4 regions of the Paenibacillus sp. IHB B 3415 genome follow, and region 3 is predicted to be linked to each of the others. Evidence: predicted binding sites of a transcription regulator. Region 3 holds the regulator's gene; each other region holds the start of a gene.

Region 1 (6,093 bases), on a different contig from region 3:
TTTATATCTCCCCGGAGTAAATTCCATTTCTTCCGCCCGGTCTGCAGTGCGCTCTCCATTTCCTGCTCAGGGGTGATCTGATCCAGTGCTTCAGAGATCAGCGATTTATCAATCCCCTTCTCGCGAAGCTCCTGGCGGATCCACATTTTGCCCTTACGCTGGTTCGTGATGCGCTGTTCGGCCCACTGCTTGGCATACAGGGGGTCATCCAGAAGCCGCTCCTCCTGCAGCCGCAGCAGAACTTCGGCAATAACAGTCTCCCCTATTTCCTTCTCCCGTAAACGGCGGGCCATTTCCTGTGCCGTTCTGGGCTTGCGTTCCAGGTATTTCAGACCTTCTACATACGCCCGCTGGCGTTCATCGGCAGCAACAATTTCCTCCAGATCCGCCTTCACAAACGAGCTTCCGGAAATCATCCGGTATTTAATCATGACATCTTCATGAACAGTCACGTTATAGGCACCGAAATGAATTAAATAACGGTAATTCGACTTCTTCAGCCGCTCTACGCGCGTGATTATGAGTTCTTCATCTTCGGGAAAATCGGCCAGAATTTGTACATCCTGTTCATCCGGCTCAGAATCCAATTGTATCACCATAACTGTCACTCACCTCGTTAACATAGACATAATGCCCTATTAATTTACGAAAAAGCGCCCTGCTCATTCATCACAGGGCGCCTTATATCTTATCTTCATTATTATAATTAAATTGCTAAGGACCTGCAGCTTACATTATTCAATCTCAAGCAGCAATTTCTCTTCTTCCTCTTGCTCTGCAACCACATCAGCTTCTGTTGGTGCAGCTACCAGAGTAGATAAGTTACTTGCTTCGCGGATCTTATTCTCAATCAACAGGGCAATATCCTGATGTTCTTTCAGGAACTGCTTGGAGTTCTCACGGCCTTGGCCAAGACGCTCGCCCTCATAAGAATACCAGGCGCCGCTCTTGTTGACGATATCCATCTCAGTACCGATATCCACAAGGCTTCCCTCTCTGGAAATTCCTTCGCCGTACATGATATCCACATCCGCTTGCTTAAACGGAGGCGCTACCTTGTTCTTCACGACTTTGATCTTGGTGCGGTTCCCCACAACATCGTTACCCATCTTAATGCTCTCTACCCGGCGTACATCGAGACGAACGGAGGAGTAGAATTTCAAAGCGCGTCCACCCGGAGTGGTCTCAGGGTTACCGAACATAACTCCGATCTTCTCACGAAGCTGGTTAATGAAGATGGCAATCGTGTTGGATTTGTTAATGGCACCAGACAGCTTGCGCAATGCCTGGGACATCAGACGGGCCTGCAAACCTACATGGGAATCTCCCATGTCGCCTTCGATTTCGGCCTTCGGTACCAATGCTGCAACAGAGTCAATAACGATGATGTCTACAGCTCCACTGCGAACGAGAGCTTCAGCAATTTCCAGTGCCTGTTCGCCCGTATCCGGCTGGGATAGCAGCAATTCATCAATGTTAACGCCAAGCGCATTCGCATACTTAGGGTCAAGGGCATGCTCCGCATCGATGAAAGCAGCTTGTCCGCCAAGCTTCTGTACTTCTGCGATAGCATGAAGTGCAACGGTCGTCTTACCGGATGATTCCGGTCCGTATACTTCAATAATGCGTCCTTTGGGAAGTCCGCCAATACCTAGTGCAATATCAAGTGCCAAAGATCCGCTAGGTACAACTTCCACTTTCATGTGAGTGGATTCTCCCAGTTTCATGATCGAACCTTTACCGAATTGTTTTTCTATTTGACGAAGCGCCATATCAAGCGCTGCACGACGATCTGACAATCAGACCACTTCCTTCACTGTTTATAGTATTATAATAACGTGTTTTGGAGGTCTTGCCAAGCTTTTTTTCGAACATACATTCGTTTTTTTTGTCTCCCGGGTTAATACTCCCTTTTATTGTAAGCCTCCTTCCGGATGATAGACACACAGGGCTTAATCCTCAAAAGGTCTCACGCGGTGGATCATAGAGGTCACGCCAGCGGGGAATATAAACAAAGAACCGCAGCAGAGATTTCTATGCCACGGTTCTTCCGTATGAACAAATTATATACCGGCCCGGTTGATTATTGCAAGGCCGATCCTTCAAGCGGGGTTGCCACTTTGCGTTCCTCCAGCCGGCGCCAGAGGCGGTATAGCAAAGCCTTGACTGTACGTAAGCGGATGTTCTCGCGGGTTCCCTTGAGATTCAGCTCGTATACCTCCGTCTTCCGGCCGCGTTCAGCCAGTCCGACGAACACAAGCCCCACAGGCTTCCGTTCGGAATAGCCCGGCCCGGCTACACCGGTAACAGACAAGCCAAAGTCACTATCCCCGATCATCCGCACCTGCTCTGCCAGCACTTCGGCTACCTCACGGCTGACCGCACCGGGTGCGTCAGGACCCTCCAGCATAGCTGCAGGCACATTCAGCAGCTTCTTCTTCAAATCGTTCGAATAACAGACGATTCCCCCGGCGAACATGGATGCACTGCCCGGGATGTTCGTGATACTCTCCATCAGCAGTCCGCCCGTGCAGCTCTCAGCAGCACTAAGCGTCAGGCCTGCATCCGCCATCCAGTCGACAATCAGCTGTTCCAGCGGCACATCAATATTGGCATACAGATTCTCCGGCAGAATATCGGCAATCTTCTTCTCCAGCACATCAAGCTTAACCATAGCCTCACGCTCGGACGGGGCTTTGGTGGAAATACGCACTGTCACTTCGCCTTCCTTGGCGTAAGGAGCAATCGTAGGATCGCTCTGGCCGCGGATCAGGTCGATCAGCTTGTCCTCCAGCAGCGATTCGCCAATGCCTGCAAACTTAAGCATCTTGGAGTAGATCGGCATTTCGCTGGTCAGTGCATGCTGCTGCAGCCAAGGCTTGGCTTTATCTGTGAACATCGGCTTCATCTCCCGGGGAGGACCCGGCAGCACGATGTAATACTTGTTATCTTCTGCAAAAGCAATACCTACCGCAAGGCCGATTTCATTAGACAACGGTGTCGTTCCTTCAATCACCAGCGCCTGCTTGCGGTTATTCTCGGTCATGACAATCTTGCGGTCATCGAAGAAGCGCTGCACATGATCCATAGCAAGCTGGTCGATATGAAGGGTACGGCCAAGCGCCGCAGCAAGTGCATCTTTGGTCAGATCATCTTCTGTCGGTCCGATTCCGCCGGTGAACAATATAATATCCGCACGGTTCCGTGCAATCTCAATTGCTTCCATAAGACGGTTCTTGTTGTCTCCGACTACGGTCTGAAAATATACATCAATCCCTAACGCAGCCAGCTCTATTGAAAGAAACTGGGCATTGCTGTTTACTATCTGTCCAAGCAAAAGTTCTGTTCCAACGGCAATAATTTCCGCTTTCATAGCTGGCGTTCTCCTCCTGATTGTAGAAATCATGCAAAAATCAAGCAGCTTGGCAAACTTCAGGCATTATGAAGCTGCAGCAAGTCCTTGTTCTTCACAAAATAATCAATACCCGAATAGATGGTGATAATCGCTGCAGCCCAAATCGCAATATCATCCACCGGGATGCTGACGAACTGGAACGGGAAATTGTTAAGCAGAAGCAGCGAAATCGCGACAATCTGAGTGACTGTCTTTATCTTGCCCCATTTGCTCGCGGCCACTACTTTGCCTTCAAGCAGTGCCACCTGACGCAGGCCGGTCACGGCAAATTCACGGCTGATGATGACAATGGCAATCCAGGAATCGCATCTTCCCAGCTCAACCAGCGAGATCAAAACTGCAGAAACCAGCAGCTTGTCTGCAAGCGGGTCCAGCAGTTTGCCGAGATTGGTGACCATGTTATACTTTCTGGCTATGTACCCGTCTATTCCATCTGTACTGGCGGCAAGCAGGAAAATAACAGCTGCAATCAAATGATTAATTGAAAGCTGAAATGAGCCCCAATGTATCGGTTCCGGATAGAAACTGAAATCCACCAGCAGAAAAAACATCATAATCGGGATAAGACAAATACGTGCTAGCGTGATGCGGTTGGGCAAATTCACTGAAGTTCCTCCCCTGATCCATACGAATCCGATATTCCACAATTTTCTTCAAAACTGCTTTAGCTAGTATATTATAGCCATAAATAAGTGTCAAAAAAACATAAAATACCCCGCAAAGTAAGGTGCGTATACACTGCGGGGTACGTAAGCTTACTTTAAATTGTTAAACTGCAGATCGAGCGGCAAATCAGCTTTGCGCAGGAGCTGGATAATTTGCTGGAGATCATCACGGCTTTTGCCGGTAACACGGATCTGATCCCCCTGAATGGTGCTCTTCACCTTCAGTTTGGAGTCACGGATCAAGATGTTAATCTTCTTCGCGTTCTCCTGATCAATTCCCTGCTTCAGGCCCAGACGCTGGCGTACAGTGCCCAGAGAGGCGGGTTCTACTTTGCCGAAATCCATATTTTTCAGTGTAATTCCGCGCTTAACCATTTTCGACTGCAGGATATCAATAACCGCATTAAGCTTGTATTCATCCTCTGAAGCGATGATCAGCGCATCTTTTTCCAGCTTCAGACTGCTTTTGCTGTTCTTGAAATCGAAGCGGTTCTCAATCTCCTTCTCCGTCTGGTGAACCGCATTGGTCAATTCCTGCATATCCATTTTGGATACAATGTCGAATGAACTTTCCGAACTCATGATTCCACGTCCTTTGCTTACATTTAGTCTGTTCCTATTATATGAGAAAGGGACTCTTAAGTCTAATACTCGAGAGAAAGCACTGCCGGCATTACAAAATAACCCCACAAAGTGGGGCTCTGGCTTCCAGAGATAGAACGTATAAGAGATAAAGCGTATAACTATGTATTACGGATTACATTATAAAAAACACGTCTCCCGAAGCAAACTCCGGGAGACGCTCAATCCAGGCATTATCTGCTGCGTGCAGGAGCCCGGAACATATCCAGAATCCCGAGCACAATATGTGCCAGTCCGAAGCCCAGAATACCATAGCCCCAGGCACTCGGTGTCAGATAATATCCGAGGAGACTGACAATAATGCCAAGTCCTGTTACGATCCAGCTGACGGTCATGAGAGAATACACCTCACTTTGGAGTAAGAACTGTAAATCATTCCTAGGTTCTCCAATCCGCCGAAACCTATACATTGGATTAGCTATTCGGTAGTGGTACTCTCACCGTCAGCAGCCGCATTGGCTGCACCATCAGTGCCGGAGGCAGAAGTTCCGTCATCCAGCTCCAGGAGCAGCCGGGACGATGTTTTGCCATCGGTAATAACTTGTCCGTTCACTGAAATTGTAGTAGCCGGGGAATATCCGGATTTGATGTACATTCCTGCACTTCCGAGCGTAAAGCTCATATTATCGCCAGCCTTAGTGTTCCCGAAGCTTAGCTTCTCCCCCTTGGAGTTCTCGCCCTGGTAGACTTCAAGCCAGCTGACTCCCGTTGCGGCAATCTCTACCTGAACCGAGCTCCCCGCCGGTGCCGTAACCTTATAGATTGTCGTTTTGCCCGACTTGCGGTCTTCTGTAACCGTTATGGACTGCGTGGACGGAGTCGGGGAAGGCACCGGAGTTGCAGTAGGTGCAACAGTCGCAGTTGCTCCAGTATCCGTAGTAGCTGTAGCTGCTGCACCGCCGCCGGCCGCTGTGGCCGAAGCCTGAACCTTCGCCGGATCTTGCGTAGCGGCAGTCAAATTCCCCGAATCCGTTTTGTCTGCATCTTCTTTATTCATCGTTGAAGATGCATACAGATAAATGACCACTAGGATTAAGACAGGGAAGGTCCACATCAGCAAGGTAGGCAGCCACTTGGCATTCCGTTCCGTTTCAGGCTTGCGGCTCCGCTTCTGGATCACTGTCTCCATGGTGGTATCGACCGGAGCCGCAGGCACATTGCCGTGCTCCTCCATCAGTTCATCCGGGTTTACCCCGACCGCTTCAGCATAGGTTTTGATAAAGGCCCGGACATAGAAACTTCCCGGAAGCACTTTATAGTCACCTGCTTCGATGGCTTCCAAATATTTTTTGCGGATCTTTGTTACTTCCTGGACATCATCAAGACTCATCCCTTTTTGCAGACGCGCCTCCTTCAAATGCCGGCCCAGTT
Region 2 (6,093 bases), on a different contig from region 3:
CCCAGCGGATTATGGTGAAGAGCGGACTGATCGGCAAGGATGTCGAAGAAATCGAGCTGCTGCGGGTCAATGATTTTTCCGTCACGCAGTCGATTCCCGACCGTATATTAGGCATTGGAACGCTTACGATCCTCTCGGATGACGCCTCGTCGCCGCAGCTTCCTTTCCGCAAAATCCGCAAGGTTCAGACCGTAAAAGACGTGCTGCGCCAAGCCGTCCGCAACGAAAAAGTCGCCAACAAAATCAGCTACCGCGAACAAATCTGACCTAAGACTTTCCCTGTTAAGGAAGATACAAAGCCCCTGCCGGAATTACGCTTTTGATCTGGCTGGGGCTCTCCCACATCAGCACGGCCCGCGCATCCCCCTGGTTCTCGTAATACTCCACCTTCAGCTCATGCAGCTTACCCGCAATCAGATTCACACTGCCTTGCCGCTCCTGCCCGCTCTGCTTCATCCAGCTGTCAATAATCAGTTTGCCGTCGATCCATACCCGGATGCCATCATCCGAAGAAGTATAGATGCTGTAAGTCTCACTGTACACCGCACTTAGCCTGCCGCTCCATCGTACCGAGAACAAATCTGCACCAATAGCCGGATCAGGGGCTGCCTGTCTCCAGATGAAGTTGATGTTGGCATCCGTCCGGGTGAGGGCGGGCGTACCGCTGAGCGTAATGTTATTGTAGTACTGGCCATACAAGCCCGGCTTAGGAATGCCGCCCGGTGATGGATCTATTGCTGCCGCCCTCGCTGCATATTCATCTCTGGTGAACACGAAATTATCCTTCATAAAAGCTTTGATCACCGCATCACTGTTCTTCTCATACAGCAGCTTGCCCCAGGTCATCTGGTAGCTCCATTTGTTCTGGGAACCAGCCAGCAGGGCTGCCGGAGGAAGCTCCCCATTCTCACCAATGGCGATCAGCTTGCCGCGCCCCAGGTCCCAGAGGCTGTCATGATGGCTCCCCTTGAAATCCGCTTCATAGATATCCAGGGCCAGCACATCCACTCTCCCGCTGCCCGGGTAATATTTCGCAGGTTCGTCACACCACTGGTTTTTCGCATTTGGACTCCACACCCACAGCAGATTATGCAGCTTGTGATATATGGTATAACGCTCGAACATAATCTCCCAGAGGGTGCTGAAGGAGGACTTCTGCCCCCACCAGAACCACCCGCCGTTCATCTCATGGTAAGGTCTCCAGAGCACTGGTACACCGGCATCCTTCAGTTTTTTGAGATACACGGCTACTTTGTCCAGCTCCGCAATCATTGCTGTGTATTGTACCGTTCCCGGTGTAATATATTTGCTGAAATCTGCTTCACTGAGACTCATTGAGACATTCGCCCAGGCCGGAGCGGTTCCCGGCAGATTGGCATGATAGCTCATCGTCACGATTCCCCCGGCCTGATGCCAGCGGACCGCACTGTCCGTGACGGCCTGCCGCTGGCTGCTGATTTGCTGCTCCGTCTGGTTGCTGATGGCACCCATTTCATAGCCGTGAAGTCCCGCATAGCTCCCGCCGGTATTCTTCAGCTTCACGCTGAATTCATCCGGGCTCTCCAGATAATCATGTTGTCCGCTGATCACGCCTTGCCCCTGCAGCCAGTATAAGGTGTTCAGCAATTTACGCGCCGGCAGAGCCAGCTCCGCATCCGCAGGACTCATCAGCACACTGCGGAAGGCGGCCTGCCATTGTACATCCCCTACCAGCCGTGACGCGGAATCCAGCAGATCTCTGAGTACACGCTGTTCCACTTTTTCCACCATCCTTTTCCATCTGTTTGTACATTTTATGGCGAATTATGTAACATCAGAACGGCGGATAGACAAGAATTACGTCTGTTCCAATCCCGCAGTCATACGCTATACTATTGTGAGCGCAGGCTTCCTGCGCCCACAATACTTAAGCGTATGCTTCCGAAGCTAGTTTTGCCGGAGCTTATCATTGGAAGCTATGCTAACAAAACTTTTAAGGAGCAGATATGAAAGCCAAAAAATTCATCACCAGTCTCATTATTGTTGTTCTGCTCAGCCTGGCTGCTTACTACTTCGGGGAGAATGGTCAGCTTCCGTCCCAGACGCCGTCTTCTGGCAATTCGGAGGTTGTCCGGCTGGAATTCCCGTCTGACCGTTATCCGGAGACCGCCAGACATATTCAGGAAGCGATTGAGAACGGGGAGTCCCCCATCTGCACGATTGACCGGAATGAAGCCGAAGAGAACCGTAAGGAATCCCTGAAGGGCGTACCCACCAAAAAAGGTTATGACCGCGACGAATGGCCGATGGCGATGTGTGCGGAAGGTGGAGCCGGCGCTGATATTGAATACATAACTCCCAGCGATAACCGCGGAGCTGGAAGCTGGGTCGGCAATCAGCTGGAGGACTTCGCAGACGGTACCCGCGTAGAGTTCATGTTTAAATAGGCAGAATGCCTGACTACTCCGGCTACCGCTATCGCAAATGATTGCTGATAAGAAACAGATCTCATATTAGCCGCTCTCCTCTCCGTCATATAAGGACATTTGCATTCCTGTTATGCGAACGACAGTTCTTTATGCAAATTCACCCGGATAAAGCGTAAAATAGGGTGGGATATTATTCCATAGACGGAGAGCCGGGAGTGTTCTATATCTGTTATCGGGGGAAAAGGCTGTACGGCCCTATGTCCGAGGCTGAAGCCTTACAGGAATGGTTTGCACTTGCAGGTACAGTCAAGGAGTTGTATATCATTGAAACGGATGAGCATACAGGAAGAATCAAACGCCAGATCGGTCCGGCGGCACGCAAAAAAAAGAAATAGCCCCATCCGGCCTCAGGCCAGACAGGGCAGCACTTGTTCAATGCGGTTCTAGAACAAACAGGCTTTAGTGATAATAACCAGCAGAATGAACAGAACCAGAATCGCACCAGTCGAAGTCCAAGGGCTTACAACCGGAACAATCGGAGGACCCTGATTAACTCCACCGACGTTATTTCCACAACCGCAACCATACTCTGCTCCCATAATTTAATTCCTCCTCTTGAATATTGAATACAGCACAGAATATGTGGAAATCTAACCGGTGGCATGGGCCAATCGGCAAAGAAATGCCATTCACCTAACGGCCAAGCCCTAATCGGTCGATATAAAAGGTGGATGCGCTGCTTCAAAAAATCTTGGAGGAGGAACACAAATGGATATTGCTGCACTATCGGTTGTCATGAACCAGTCGTCTTTACTGCAGGCTGCGGGATTACAGGTAATGAGTATTGCCAAAGATCAGGCACAGACCGATGCCCAGAATATGGTCCAGATGCTGAGTCAGGGCGCACACCCCACCTTGGGAAAAACACTTGATATTCGCGCCTGATTGCTTTATGCTTACATACATAGGAACACCCGTTCCATATCAATACAGCTGCTGAATATTGAGTGTGCTGATTGCTTAGCCCTTCAGGGCTTTTCTTTTGACCATTAATACGAACATACGATCTTATATTGAGGTGATTGATTATGCAATCCTATTATCAGATGACTGCCTTGGAGAAATGGACAGAGGATTTATATCAGCGCATTGGTGTCCGCCAGCCGTCCGACATATCCATTGAATACATAGCCGAGCGGCTGAATATCTGGATTCATTATCTGGATGTCCGAAGCAAGAGCATTGAGGCCAGCGCAGGAATGTACAGCATGTTTATCGACAACAGGCTCCCTCCCGAACTGCAGCGGCTGGAGTTCCTCCATGAGCTGTGTCATCTGCTCCGCCATGCCGGCAAGCATACTCTTATGCCTGAACAGTTCACGCAGGCGCAGGAGGATGAATCGGAGAGGTTTATTCTGTATGCTGCCATGCCCTATTCCATGATATCTTCACGGACACTGCCTGAACTGCGTGAGGATGCCGTGGCTGAGCTTTCCAGTACCTTCCAGGTTCCTGTGGAGCTGGCTCTGCAGCGGATTGACCAGATCCAGCGGCGTATTTTCCAGGGGCAATTAATGGCCGTAATGGAAAGAAACGAAGACAGAAAATTAATCCATAGACATATTCGCTAAGCGCTGCGGGGATAATACCGGCATAGACATAAGAACAACAGATGTACCTCTATGCATGGTGACATTTCAACCGTAAAGGGGAGCGACATGGAAGCCATAAAAGTCATTCAATTATTGCTGACCCATCCGGATTACAGCGTAGATGCAGTACATCCCGAAATTCCGGATTTTGTCGGCATCGAGACCATTGAAGTGGACCACGAAACGCAGACCTTCTCCATCTTACTGCAGGAACCCAAGGAGTACGATTAAACCTCTGTACAGAATAATCAGCATATAGCCAGCGCGGCTCAATCCGTGACCTTTCACCCTATAAAAAGCGACCCCGCCAACGTTCGGCAGGGTCCAAGGTTTCTATCAGGGGGTATGTATACAATATACTCACTATTTGCTTAAACCAACCTTAAATCAGGCTGAGCCTATAATAATATCTTTCAAATGATCGCAATGGGCATCATGCTTATTGTAGCGCTGGTCTGCACTTCTCTGCTGATTAATGACAAGAATAACGACTAGCCGCTGCTGACAAACTGGATAATCCCAATACCCGCCATTGCCAGGAAGATTCCGAGTATTACCGCAATCACGATCCAGACTACCTTTTTGGTGGACTGCGGGGGCGGGTTATAGTTCTCCATCATTGCAATCCGTTTCTCCAGCGCAGCAACCCGCTTCTCCAGTTCACGGTTGTTATCCTCTGCTTCTCTCATTGCCACTCTTTCTCCACTCTCCTCTGGTTATATATTTTTAATCGTTTCATCATGTTTCTGTAACTTATATCTGTGAAGTCAACATCTCCCTGAGGCCTGCCTTCGGAACTTCGCAACTCTACTTTGCTCTTCTGCGCGCTAATAACCAATCGAACAATAATCCAAACCCCAACCAGAAGAAGAAGTGAATGCCGTATAGTATAAACTGCCACAGAAGCTCATTGTCCATACTATAGTGCAGATCTGTCAGCTGAGGGTTAAGCCATAACAGCAAAGGACTTGTCAAAAAAAGCAGCAGGTTTTTATCATCTTGTCCTGACAGATTAATCATACATACCGCTACAGACAGGACCGGCAACCACAAACCCAATCTCTTCATTAATTTCATTTAAGCCCCTCCATTTACTAAATACTACCATATAATGATAGACTGGGCCCATGACATAAATCCTGACTCCATAGAGAACCGCGCCAGAATATCTATCTATTAATAATTCTCTCCGGCATAATACCGCTCCAGCTTATGCTCCAGATGAATGAGCTGTTATGTTGACCTACACTAAGTGTAGCATAATAAACTTTGAATTGTTGCTAGACCATATCCCACAGAAAGAAGGATTACGATGAACAGAACCGCTTTTGTAACAGGTGCTAATAAAGGAATTGGATTTGAAATTGCGAGACAGCTCGGTGAAGCCGGCTGGAAGGTGTTGCTTGGTGCACGCAGTATTGAACGGGGGGAAGCCGCAGCTTCCGAACTACAAAAGCAGGGTTTAAACGTAGAGTTCGTGCAAATTGATATGACTAATAAAGAGAGTATTGAACAGGCAGCCGGCAGCATTCAGGCCAACTACGCTGATCTGAAGCTTTTAATTAACAATGCCGGCATGCCGGGAGCCTTCTCGAGTTCATTCAGTGCAACCCAAGAGGCCGATTTGCGCAATGCCTTTGAAGTGAATTTCTTCGGAACGTTCCGCCTGAATCAACAGCTATTCCCCTTAATCCAAAAGAATGAAGGAACCATTGTGAACGTATCGACCGATATGGCCTCACTTCACTTCATGCAGAGCTCTGCATACGCGCTTAATGCTTTTGACTATAACGCCTCCAAAACCTCCAACAATGCAATGACCGTGGCCATGGCGATTGAATGCAAGGACAGCAATGCTCAAGTATTCGCCGTCACACCTGGTTTCACCAAGACGGATTTGAACGGCAATGCTGAAGGCGGCAAATCCAAAGAAGACGGTGCTGCCATTATTGTCGGCTACGCAACGGATGGTAAACGGCATAACGGGGAGTTTCTCGATGTAAATGGGGTTTATGCCTGGTAATGCAGTCAAC
Region 3 (6,093 bases):
CCATAGTGCCTCAAAAGGATTAATCCCGATCAGCTTCGTGAACGGAAAAGTCTCGTAAGACTCATAAAGCGCACGCGCTTCTCTGCGCACCGCCTGCTCAAGCTCCTGCGGATCAACAGAATCCCCTGCAGACTCAGAGGCGTAGCGGAATGCTTCTTCCACACTTCGATCATCCCATAGCAGTGTATCGTCAAGGTCAAATAGTACGGCGGTAATCGGCATTTCGTTCTCCCACTCCCTATGCTGGTCTATCTTACTATTCGTGCACTACTTCAATGTTGTTGTTCTTGCCGAATTGTTCCAGGCGTGCAGCCATAGCGGCGGTGTCATACCGGTTAATCAGCTTGGAGAAAATCCACTGCTTGCGCTTGCCTTTATACTTAATGGTAACTACACTGCGCGACAAGGTAATCTTCTCAATTTCAGCTGCTGGCAAAAAGCGTTCACGGTTGTATTTAATAGTAGACAGACGGGCGCGTTCCACCTTAAGGAACGGACGGCGGAAGAATAACAGCGCGGCAAGCAGGAAGTACAGTACTACCCCCAGCCAGTTGGCCAGTATTCCGCTTCCTTTCGCTTCATCAATGGAACCGACTACCCAGAACATAATGCCAAGCAGCAGTAACACGACAGGGAATACAATATTCCGGCCTTTGAAAATATCGACGCTCTTTGCAGCAGCTTTAGAGCTCGCCCCATAGATCGTCTCTTTTCCCTGCTTCTTTCTTTGCTGATTGATTTGCTTGGTGTTGCGTTGAACCATTCTTTCCCAAGAACGGGCCATGTTAGTTCCCCCTAGTCATCCTGTATTATCTATGAAAAGGCCGCAGACTAAGCTTTACGTCCGTTGTTGCCTTCTTCATGCTCCGGATTATCCACAATCTCAATGGTATCAAGCTGGGCCCGGAAATTGCTGCGGATATTGCCCAGATAAATCTCGCGTAGTTTGGCACGTTCTGCCATTTCTTCCTCATTCAGGCCGCCATTCTTATGTTTGCGTGCCAATTCATTGATGCGTGCGACCAATTCGTCAATATTCAATACTTTCCCCTCCCCTATAAATTCATTCTAACTTTGCCATGAGAAAAAGAGCTTGTCAAGGTCTACCCCCTGAAAGCTCTCTTAGTCAAACACCAGTATGCTTCTTTCGGTTAATATACCGGCACGGTCAGTATATCTCCTGCCTTAATTCCACTGTCCTTCAGACCATTTGATTTCTTGATCCCTTCTATATATACAGCAGTCCTCATGTCATCCGGTTTATTCTTGAGGGCAATGCTCCATAAGGTGTCTCCGCGTTCAACTACGATCCGTTTCACAGGCTTCATTAAAGAGACAGAACCAGCGAACACATTACCGACTACTGTAAATCCGGAAATCGTGAGTAATAATATTAAAGAAATCTTGATGAAGCTGACCTGGCGGAATATTGAGGTAAGTACAGACAGCAGGCGAAGGGTCTTGTCTCTGAAATGTGCCAATGGATTATGGGGTAATGGATTACCGGGAGCGGACACCTTGATATCCTCATTGTAGATACTATTGTAGGTACTGTATTTTAACATAAATATCGTCCTCCAAACACTTGTTCTCACTTTCGAAAATAATATAACACGAACATGTGTTTTGATCAATAGTTTTTTCGAACAACTGTTCCCTTTATTTTTCAGGCTATAATTCTCACAATTTAGAACTTATGTTTGTACGAACGGCAGTTCTATGTTATAATTTTCCCAAACATAGTATATGGGGTTGATTCCGATGTCAAAGATTTCGAGTCGCCAGCTGGCGATCCTGGAATTTATACGTAACGAAGTCCGCAGCAAGGGTTATCCTCCGTCCGTTCGGGAAATTGGCGAAGCTGTTGGCCTGGCCTCCAGTTCTACAGTGCACGGTCATCTGGACCGGCTTGAGAAGAAAGGCCTGATCCGGCGCGATCCTACGAAGCCGCGTGCAATTGAACTGCTCGGCCAGGAAGATTCAGAGAATGTACATCAATTCGTCCAGACGGTTACCCGTATCCCTGTAATTGGTAAGGTTACTGCTGGTGTTCCTATTACTGCTACAGAGAATATTGAGGATTACTTCCCGCTTCCTACTCATTACGTAGGGGATAACAAGGTATTCATGCTTTCTGTACTCGGCGACAGCATGGTTGATGCCGGTATTATGAACGGAGATTATGTTATTGTCCGCCAACAGCAAACCGCTGACAATGGTGACATCGTTGTTGCGATGACCGAAGAAGATGAAGCAACCGTTAAGACCTTTTACAAAGAACGTGATCATATCCGGCTGCAGCCGGAGAACCCGGCTTACGAGCCTCTCCGCCTTAACCGCGTTACTATTTTGGGCAGAGTCATTGGATTATTCCGCGATATCCATTAATCTTTCTCCTCCATAATCAGGCTGCTCCGCATCACGCGAAGCAGCCTTTTTCCTTTTTAGATCCTGTTACGCTTGCCAAAAATGCCAAAAAACCGACATAGGAACATTTGTTCCCATGTCGGTTTTTTGGCATTTTTTACTCCGAACCGCTTTAGCTATCCGCACATATCCTGTTACAAAGGAGTGCTGATCCCATGCCCCCTTTTTCCTTTTTAGATCCTGTTACGCTTGCCAAAAATGCCAAAAAACCGACATAGGAACATTTGTTCCCATGTCGGTTTTTTGGCATTTTTTACTCCGAACCGCTTTAGCTATCCGCACATATCCTGTTACAAAGGAGTGCTGATCCCATGCCCAACTATCGAATTATTGTCGACCTTTCACAGCGCATGCTTTATCTGCTTGATAATGACACCGTAACCAGAGGATTTCCTGTCGGCATTGGCCGGATGCTGACCGTCTCGCCGGTAGGCGAGTACACGATCATTAACAAGCAACCCAACCCGGGCGGACCGTTCGGAGCCTTCTGGATGGGCCTGTCCAAGCCGCATTATGGAATTCACGGAACGAATGACCCTTCCTCCATTGGCCACATGGTCTCCCACGGCTGTATCCGCATGTATAACCAGGACGTGGTCGCGTTGGCTGCCATCATTCCCATTGGCACCCGTGTAACCATCAGGGAGTAGCCGCAAACATGCAGCCGCCTATAAATTCCTATAGTTGAACACAAGAACCCCTTTGACGAGTTTTCGCCAAAGGGGTTCTTCACAGCATTATTGCATAGTTTGCTCATAACCAAGCTCGTCCAGAATACTTTCAGCGAGACTCCACTGTTCCGCAGGTGAGTCTTTGCTTTTTTTGGCGTAGACCAATGCACTCTTGGTAACTTTCTCGATCAGCCTGCGTCCCTGCTCTTTCGTGATGGACACTTCCATCCCGGAGCGGCCCACCACCTCAGACAGACAGAAGAACGCAATCCGCATCGCGTAATTGTCTCTGCTGAGGAAATAGAACAAATGAGGCACGTTCTTGAGCAGACGGTCAACCCAGTTCGTAATCTCCCGAACCTGATAGACTTCCCGGCGATCCTGCTCATAACCATTGAATATAATTATGATTTTGCCCCGTATCCGCTTCTTCTCATATTTCTTAAATTCACGCAAATAGCTCTCCAGCCGCCCCTTCTCCACATCTTCTCTGGAGACATTCAGCACGGTGGTTCCGGCTGCAACCAATTCAGAATTTTCTGCCATAGCCTCAGCATCTGCGTTAACAGACGGTGTACTATCCTGTAATTCCGGCAACCCCAAACGCTGGCGTAATTGATCGTCCATTTTTCACACCCTCCTTTACCAAGCTCTTGTGCAGCTTGTTCACCATGTTATCCTGATATGTAACGTTCTTCAAACCTGATACTCTTCATCGATCAATTATACTCCGAGCCTCCCACAGTCTCAATCGCACGCCAAAAAGACATCCGCAAGGATGTCTTTGAGTGGATTCATATCCTTTGCCTACTGACTACAACACGCTGCGCAACAACCGGATAGCAATAGTGTTTAAACGAATCGCTTCACGGATGGATGCTCTGGCAGCCAGCAATTCTCTTCTGGCACGTGAACCGCTTGGAAATCTGCGCAGGTTCTCATTAATTTCCTCAAGTCTTTCCAGCAGGATTGCTCTTTGTGCGAGCAGTGCATTAATTGCTCTGCGGATTCTGTTTCGTTCTCTTTGCGTCATCATTACACCTCTTTTACGTTTTATAGTATAAGAAATGCAAAGATTGGCTTCGGAGACTGTGTGATTTGGCAGTAATATTATAATTAGCTTTCTTTGACCTTGATGGAGATTATATTTACAGGATTAAGATACTTGCCTCCTGCCGGAATCCAGCCTGTCAAACCACCGGATGTCAGATAGGTCCTAGCTTCTGCCGCCGATTCAAACACAGATTCTAGCTCTTCAATTTGACCATTCACATACTGAAGCTCAAAAATAACTTTACTCACTTGCGACCACCTCCTCAGCTACTAATTCGTTACCCCGAAGCGTTTACCTGCTTTTACTTCTTGGGCAGCCTTACCCGGAACTCAAATTCGTCACGTCTATAGGTCATTCCGGCCAGCAATACATACTCCGGCGTCCATTTCTGTACAGGTCCGGCGTAATCAGCTATAACATGCGGTTTACCCTCGATTAGCTGAACGACATAGACCTTCACCTGGGCAAGTGCCGCCGCGAATATATCAGCATCACTTGAAAGAACTTTATACGCAGTATTCAACATCTTTCCTCCTTAGTGCACACGCAAGAATGATAAGGATTCATAGAGCAAACAAATCAGTTCAATTATACCGGGTTCTGGAACAAAATGCATACCCTATTTAGAGTTTAGAGCTTGATGAAAATGATTTTAAACAGCCCAAGGTATTTGCGCTTTGCCTTAATATCACCGATAAATGTCTTACCGTCTTGAATGTCAGGTATGCTGAATGTGGAGAACAGAATGTAATTTTCCCGGATTGTAAACGATTCGACCATAGGCTGAGCGACCAGACTGGTAATTCCTCCAGCTAGCTCTACACCCAGTGTTTCCTCCAGATGATTCACAGCGTATTCTCCAAAGTCCTCTTTACCCGGATTCATGACTGCTAGTAAAACTAGTACTACTACTATAATTAGAAAAGACAGTTTTGCCGCTGTTTTCTTGCGGACTCTGCGTTCAGGCTGCGGTGCATTATATCGCGGGTTCATGCTTATTCCCTCCAGCTACAATATTTCTTGAATCGCGAACACTAACGGACTCACAATAAACCTGCAGATTATAACCAGCACATCAACCGGCCCGCTTATCCCCACATCCATTCCGCTCCAGTCCGGACTACCTGCTACCGGCGAATCCAGCCCGTATTGCTCTATAATCCGTTCCCTGGTTTCAGTTGACATGCCAGTCCCTTCTGCAGCTCCAGCCTGAGAACAAATTAGCGTTAAGAATAGGATCATTGCAATGATACTTACATATTTATTTCTCATTTCATACCCCTATGTATCTTATTTATTAAAAAGGAAATACCGACACCGCAACGATCAGTATCAGCTATAACAGCAGTAGATCCCAAACCGAAACCCTCTAAACATATGCTTCACTACAGCCCTCCCTTAGTCATAAAAGTAATTTCCAACGTAAGCACCTTCAAAAGGTTCCTGTAGTGTATATATGATCTAGTATATAGGACATGGTACATTATGTAAAATAAACAAAAACCAGCAAACATCACCCTATCGGTCACAAAAAAGCTTTTAACAATGTCCTTATTTAATAATCTTTCGGTACATTTAAAATGCAGGCTTATAAATCCCCATTTAGCCCGGCGAGTCGGTTTATGTTTAATTTCTATTAAATATCCATTATCCTAAATAATAATTTTGAATTTTATATGTATTTTGTAAAAAAGAATTGAAATATTTTCTCATATATTTATAATAATTACCAGATATATGAAGGGAGACATCACGAGTTTGTCCACTAGAGATACTCTTCCCCTCATGTCTTACATTGAAATTGACCGCAGATTATATCCACGACCTATTCACACCTTAAGACAGAGATCGACCAGAAACCCTAAAAGCATTTCTCGTATTCTTAATTCGTTATATGAGAGCAATTACATCACCGTGGGTGATTTGATGGAAGCTTCATTG
Region 4 (6,093 bases), on a different contig from region 3:
CTGGCGCTCCTTCAGCCTTAGCCCGTAAGAAGCGAAATGAGAGAAGGAGCAGGCGACAAATTTCTCCATGCGCGACACGCTGCCGCGCAGTGTGGAGCCGCCGTACAGCCGCAGGCTGGTCTCCCGCTTCAGCCTGATCCCTTCGTTGCGGTAGAACAGCGAGCCCAGCAGCCGTTCAAGCTGCAGCTTCATTGAGACTTCCGCCTGCCCATCTGCCGCTGCCTGTGTGTTCACCGGTTTGTCCGCATGTCCATCGGCCGCAAACCAGTTATAGACATCCCACCACAAGCGGGGAATCTCTACCCCCTGGCGCCACTGCCGGAGCTGAAGCATCAGCATGCGGAGGGTTTGCTCAGGATGGCCGATAAAATTCATGTGGACCGCTTCCGTTTGTGCAGACATGCTGTCTTCAGCTGCTTCCCCTCCCTGGGGGAATCCTGACAGATACTTCTCATCCAGCCCTTCAGGGAACATGCCCTGCAGCTGGCGGATAATCTCCGAGGGCAGCAGCGCTTTGCCTTCATCATCAGCCGTTGCGTAACTAATCCACAGCTTCCTGCTGGCAGTTGTAAGCGCATTGTAGATCAGGAAGCGCTCATCCAGCAGCTTGCGGGATGAACCGGGGGCGAGCTCCATACCGGCATTCTCCAGCAGCAGACGCTCTCCCTCGGACAAGATCCCGTCTTCCTTGAACTGCGCCGGAACCACACCTTCATTGAAGCCCAGCAGGAAGGCATACTTCACGCCCGACACCCGCGTACGGTCCATCGTTCCGACCAGCACCTGATCAAGGGCAGGCGGGACAAGCCCCATCTTGAGCTCAGCCAGCCCTGTTTCCAGCACGCCGGCGAACAGCTCAAATTCCATTCTTTCCTTGCCCATCATCTCGGCAATCTGATCGAGCAGATCCAGCACAGCACCCCACAGCTGGTTATGCTCACGGGTAGCTTCCGGGCGTCCCTGCTCCAGAGACTCCGCCCCCATCCGTTCCAGCTTGCGCGCCGCCTCTGTGTCCTCAAGCAGCAGATATACGGCTCTGCACAGCTCCAGGCCGCTGCGGCTGGCTTTGACTCTCTGCTCAAAAGCCTGCAGCGGTCCTGTGATCGCGCTACGGCAGGCTTCCATTCTGGCCAGCATAGCTTCATCTACGGCCTCACTCCCCTCCAGTGAGAGGCGGGGAATGCCTTTCCAGGAACGGCCGTCAGTCCACCGGTACCCGTGAATACCGCAGGCCAGCACGTAATTCTCCAGTTCATCCATATTGGCGCGCGTAATGCTTCCGTCCAGCGGAAGCAGCAGTTCGGTCTTCACGCAGCGGAACACATCCTCATATCGCCAGCGGCGGCGGACTACATCCAGAGCCGAACGGATGAATTCCACCAGCGGATGATGCAGCTCATTCAGCTTCTGGTCCAGGAAGAACGGAACGCCGAAGTCCTGGAATAGCGGAGCAATCAGCGGCTCATAATCACTCATATTCCGCATGAATACAGCCATCTCACCATACTTGGCCCCTGAATCTCTGGCCAGGCTCAGCATCTCGCGCAGCACGCCTTCAACCTCGGTCCGGCGGGAGGCCGCAGCCCGGATACTGACTGCCTCCTCCACTTGCCCGGCCGCTCCGTTCCAGCGCAGCCGTCGCTGGAATCCGCGCTCCAGATGGGCTAGAGCCGGACTCTCCTTGAACCTTGGAAGTACAGGCGGGGCCAGAAGCTGGTCCCAGACTGTAAGGCCCATCTCCTCGGCCATACCCCGCAGCTTGATATATGTAACCGCAGCCGGGTGAAACAGCTCCAGCTCATGCGGCGCCTGGCCTGCGGGATAGATCCGGTCCAGCGTCAGGGCAATGGTCACCCCCGAAGCATATTGCATAAGCTCACGCAGTACGATGAATTCCTGATTGGTAAACCCATGGAACCCGTCTACCCAAATCTCGGCTCCCCGGATATAGCCGGAATCCTGAATATGCTCAGCCAGCTCAGCCAGCCTGTCCTCCTGATCCATGTAGAGCTGTGACATTTCCTGCTCCAGCTCACTGAAGACCAGGTGCAGATCTTCCAGCTTGCCGGCCAGAATCGGACTTCCTCCCAGGGCATCCCGCATTCTGCCGAGCTGTTCTTCAAGGTCACCCGCTCCAAGGCAGCAGCGCTTGAGCTCCGTGTGCAGGTCGCTGAGCCGTTCCACGAATCCTGGCCGGTCCGAGGAGGCGCCGAACAGCTTCAGTTCCTCCTTGCGCCGGTTGACGATCTTATAGATCAGCATCTTCTTGCCTTCCTCGCTGATTGGCAGACTCGCGCTGCCGCCGGTCTCCTGCTTCACCCGGTAGGCCAGCCGCGAGAAGCTGAGTGTCTGGGCGCGGATGCTGCCCTTCACGTTGCCCGCAGCCAACAGCCCGCGCTCCGCACCGAATGATCCCTGTTCAGGGACAAGTATAATTATCGGCGCTCCAAGCGGCTCTGTCTTCAGCCGTGAGGATACCGTCTCCCATATTGTAGTTGTCTTGCCGCTGCCCGAGCGTCCGATCAAAAAGTTAACCGTCATATCAGCAGACTCCTTCCGTGGCGGAGAATTAGAATGCAGGCCGCCCTGCTGCTGCACACACAGAAGCGGATTGCCTGATGAATATCAGAATCTATGAATAATCTCGTCCCAATAGTATAGCATACCTCCACCGTGCGCTCCAGAACGTACGTTTGCAAATGCCTGCCGCTTTTTTTCAGGCCATGGCAACCAAGGACAACAGCAAAGAAGACTCTCCCGGAGCCATGGATCAGCTGGTCGGGAAAGCCTGGATGGAGTGTATTATTACAAGTGGAAAAATGGCATCTAATAACGGGTAGTCCTCCAATATAAGGGACATAGTTGGAATAACCACAATTAATTTAGCCGGATCGGATATATAACCGGGATAGCCGCAGAATTAAGTGTCATAAATCCATCTAGCATCAATCCGGAAGGAGAAACCGGATTATTAAATGGAGAAAATCCAATTAAATCAGCAGAGTCACTCCTCCGCTGATTCCGGCTGAAGTGCAGGGCAGCACTCATCGCGATTCCTCTGCTTAGTTCACGATCCCCCGGCCCGGGATGCGGACTGAAATTCCGTTATATGAGCAGATCAGGCGGATTCACCGGGCAAACGGACTCAGTTCCGCTAAGTGACCAGTCAGAGCTCATAATGGAATCCAGCCAGCAACATAACGGAATCTCAGTCCGCTTAGGCCCCATTCTGAGGTATTTTGGAGAAATAGGAGCTTCTCAGTCCGCTTCGCGCTGCTGACGGTTTCCAGCTACAGTACCAGCAACTTCCCTGTAAGAAAAAAGAGAGCCTCAGTAGCTGAGACTCTCCCGAACAAGCCCTCCGGCTTGAACTAACACCTTTATTTGCTGCGCACTTCAAAGATGGCAAACTTCAAGTAATGCCCTTCGTCCACGCCGAGGATCTGCGGGTGATCCTTGCCTGCGGCCCGCCACTCGATCAGCCGGAGCACTTTGCCAGCATCCTTGGCCGCTTCCTGAATGGTCTCCAGGAACAGCTGCGGCTGCATATGGTACGAGCAGCTGGCCGTGACCAGATATCCTCCTTCGTTAACCAGCTTCATCCCGTGCAGATTAATGTCCTTGTATCCGCGGACGGCGCCTGCTACAGCACTTTTGGTCTTGGCAAAAGCGGGCGGATCAAGTATGACGACATCCCAGGTACGTCCGCCGCCCGCTGTCATCGGCTTCGCGGTATCCGCCTTGGCAGCCGGCTTAGCTCCGAGTTTGACCTCTGCCGCCGGACCTGTCGCCCGCTCGGAGCGTTCTTCCAGCCCCTTGACCTGATTGCGCAGGAAGGCAAACGCATCATCCACCACAAATTCCACCCGGTCGGTGAATCCGTTGATCTCCACATTGGCTTTCGCACTCTCAATCGCATGCGCGGACACATCGAGGCAGGTTACCTTCTTGGCGCCGTATTTGCAGGCATGCAGGGTGAAGCTGCCGGTGTGCGCGAAGCATTCCAGCACGGTTGCGCCGTCCCAGAAGGGGAAGGTGACCGGCTTGCCGCTTTTATTGACCGGCAGCATCTGGAGCGATCCATCCTCTGCCGCTACCTCTTGCAGCGTGATTCCGCTGCGCCCGCCCCAGCCTTTCATGAGCGGAGCGATGGAGGCTCTGTTCTCGCGCTGATCGAAGAAGTAGCCTGTCTTCTGGCCTTCTTCAATATCGACGATGACCTTCAGTCCATTCTCGCTTACCGTGATGTGGCGCGGGCATTCCCCGTAGAGTACGCCTGTGGTCTGCTCAAGGCCTTCCAGCTCGCGGACGCCGACATCACTGCGCTCATAAATGCCGCGCGGCGCCATGACCTGCACCAGCGCCTCCACAATCTCGGAGCGGTGCTGATCCATCGCCAGTGTCAGCAGCTGCACGACAAGAACCTCCCCGAAGCGGTCAATGATCAGCCCCGGCAGGAAATCCGCTTCCCCATACACCAGGCGGTAAGCATCCGCACCCGGCAGGAAACGCTCCCTGTGCTGCAGAGCGCTTGCGAACCGGCCGGCAAAAAATGCCGTATCCATCGCCGCAAGCTTACTCTGCGACAGAATTCTTACCCGGATCTGCGAGGCCGGATTGTAATAACCCGTGGCCAGATAACGTCCCTGGTGATTCAGCACATCCACAAGTCCTCCTGCCTGCGGCTCTCCGTCTACCGAGGCCACTTCGCTGGCGTAGACCCACGGATGTCCCTGCTCCAGTCTTTTCTTACGGTTTCGTTCCAGAATTACCGATGCCAATGACTTCAACTCCCTGTTCTTGTTGCTGGATTTGTATACATGTCCCATGCAATGCCTTCATATATTGGTGTACAACCCCCGTCCAAAAAGGAGCCTGTCCTTATGATCCGTGACCTGCTGTTCCCTGTCATTTATGGCCTTGTCATATTTCTCGCCGGCATGAAGGTGATGGAAGCCTCATTGTCGAGGCTCGCCGGCCCGCTGCTAATCCGGAGTCTGCATAAGGCAACCTCTACACCGGCAAAAGGCCTGATTGCCAGCAGCCTGCTGTCCGCACTGCTGCAGAGCAGCACGGCCGTAACCGTGCTGACCATCGGCATGGTCAATGCCGGGCTGCTGACGTATGCCCGGACGCTGGGCATTATCCTCGGCAGCAACATCGGCACCTGCCTGACTACAGAGCTGATCAGCCTGCAGATCAGCACACTGGCAGCGCCGCTGCTGGCAGCAGCGCTATGCCTCTGGGCGGCCGCAGTGATGGCCGGCGAGCTATCCCCGCATGCATGGCGGCTGGTTGAAGCCTGCCGCCGGATCTCGGGGCCGCTGCAATTCATCTGCCTCGCGGTGGCCGGCTTCGCCCTGGTCCTGTGGGGCATCGCGGTCATGCAGTCGGTCGGCCCCGCCCTTGAAGGCAGCGAATTGTTCCGCTGGTTCCTCGGGCATGCCGCCACAAGCGCACTGTGGGGACTGGCAGCAGGTGCCGTGCTGACCGCGATGGTGCACAGCAGCGCGGCGGTGATCGGCATGGCGATGGGCCTCGCGACCAGCGGCGTCATGCCGCCGGAGCTGGGGATCGCCATCGTGCTGGGCGCGAATATAGGTACCTGCGTCACGGCCGTAATCGCCGCCATCGGCAGCACGCCGTCCGGCGTATTCGTTGCCTGGTCGCATGTGGCGCTCAATGTCGGCGGCGCCCTGCTCTTCCTGCCCTTCATCGGACCGCTGCAGTCACTCTCTGCCTGGATTGGCGGCGGACCTGCCGCACAGCTCGCCCATGCCCAGACCATCTTCAATGTCGTGTGCTCGCTCGGGGTACTGCCGCTGTGCTACCTGCCCGTATGGACCAGGCTGGAGCAGCGGCTTCAGCGCTAATCCACACCGTCCGGCCAGGATTACAACGGTCTTATTATACTTCAATCCGCCCCGCAGTTCTACGGAAGCTCCACTTCCAGCATCCCCCTCAAAAAATACTATAAAACCGCGAGCCGTCATAAAAAGTAATAATCGTCGCGGCTGCGGCTATCCCCACCATCAGACACAGCGCAGCATAGTCGCTGCGGGTAAACGGCCGGGCCCGGTACCAGGTCCGGCT

Evidence for each region. Region 3 encodes LexA, which represses DNA repair genes until DNA is damaged. Its sites were predicted from a motif close to CGAACATATGTTCG; they were not measured.
Region 1: recA (recombinase RecA) is a predicted target of LexA. The motif match lies at 1,869-1,882, and genes of this name have one in related genera.
Region 2: QW71_RS23135 (ImmA/IrrE family metallo-endopeptidase) is a predicted target of LexA. The motif match lies at 3,464-3,477, and genes of this name have one in related genera.
Region 4: addB (helicase-exonuclease AddAB subunit AddB) is a predicted target of LexA. The motif match lies at 2,683-2,696, and genes of this name have one in related genera.

Annotation. Positions count from the first base shown of each region.
Region 1 covers NZ_JUEI01000010.1:79,358-85,450, forward strand. Annotated here, with positions in the region: gene QW71_RS05990 (regulatory protein RecX) at 1-599, opposite strand, end outside; gene recA (recombinase RecA) at 735-1,799, opposite strand; gene QW71_RS06000 (competence/damage-inducible protein A) at 2,084-3,373, opposite strand; gene pgsA (CDP-diacylglycerol--glycerol-3-phosphate 3-phosphatidyltransferase) at 3,433-4,020, opposite strand; gene QW71_RS06010 (YajQ family cyclic di-GMP-binding protein) at 4,171-4,662, opposite strand; gene QW71_RS40885 (hypothetical protein) at 4,896-5,057, opposite strand; gene QW71_RS06015 (RodZ domain-containing protein) at 5,141-6,093, opposite strand, start outside.
Region 2 covers NZ_JUEI01000056.1:119,276-125,368, reverse strand. Annotated here, with positions in the region: gene QW71_RS23155 (zinc ribbon domain-containing protein) at 1-266, shown strand, start outside; gene QW71_RS23150 (glycosyl hydrolase) at 283-1,758, opposite strand; gene QW71_RS23145 (NucA/NucB deoxyribonuclease domain-containing protein) at 1,986-2,426, shown strand; gene QW71_RS40590 (hypothetical protein) at 2,666-2,803, shown strand; gene QW71_RS40585 (hypothetical protein) at 2,852-3,007, opposite strand; gene QW71_RS39145 (YjfB family protein) at 3,177-3,353, shown strand; gene QW71_RS23135 (ImmA/IrrE family metallo-endopeptidase) at 3,497-4,039, shown strand; gene QW71_RS40580 (hypothetical protein) at 4,127-4,291, shown strand; gene QW71_RS23130 (hypothetical protein) at 4,552-4,755, opposite strand; gene QW71_RS23125 (hypothetical protein) at 4,868-5,137, opposite strand; gene QW71_RS23120 (SDR family NAD(P)-dependent oxidoreductase) at 5,373-6,083, shown strand.
Region 3 covers NZ_JUEI01000026.1:156,444-162,536, forward strand. Annotated here, with positions in the region: gene QW71_RS14410 (HAD family hydrolase) at 1-222, opposite strand, end outside; gene QW71_RS14415 (hypothetical protein) at 257-784, opposite strand; gene QW71_RS14420 (DUF896 domain-containing protein) at 832-1,041, opposite strand; gene QW71_RS14425 (LysM peptidoglycan-binding domain-containing protein) at 1,152-1,565, opposite strand; gene lexA (transcriptional repressor LexA) at 1,762-2,388, shown strand; gene QW71_RS14435 (L,D-transpeptidase) at 2,739-3,077, shown strand; gene QW71_RS14440 (hypothetical protein) at 3,165-3,725, opposite strand; gene QW71_RS14445 (hypothetical protein) at 3,913-4,134, opposite strand; gene QW71_RS14450 (hypothetical protein) at 4,215-4,400, opposite strand; gene QW71_RS14455 (hypothetical protein) at 4,454-4,678, opposite strand; gene QW71_RS14460 (hypothetical protein) at 4,783-5,145, opposite strand; gene QW71_RS40475 (hypothetical protein) at 5,161-5,337, opposite strand; gene QW71_RS42205 (DNA-directed RNA polymerase subunit alpha C-terminal domain-containing protein) at 5,938-6,093, shown strand, end outside.
Region 4 covers NZ_JUEI01000035.1:25,569-31,661, reverse strand. Annotated here, with positions in the region: gene addB (helicase-exonuclease AddAB subunit AddB) at 1-2,541, opposite strand, end outside; gene QW71_RS16970 (class I SAM-dependent rRNA methyltransferase) at 3,381-4,781, opposite strand; gene QW71_RS16965 (Na/Pi cotransporter family protein) at 4,884-5,873, shown strand; gene QW71_RS16960 (energy-coupling factor transporter transmembrane protein EcfT) at 5,962-6,093, opposite strand, start outside.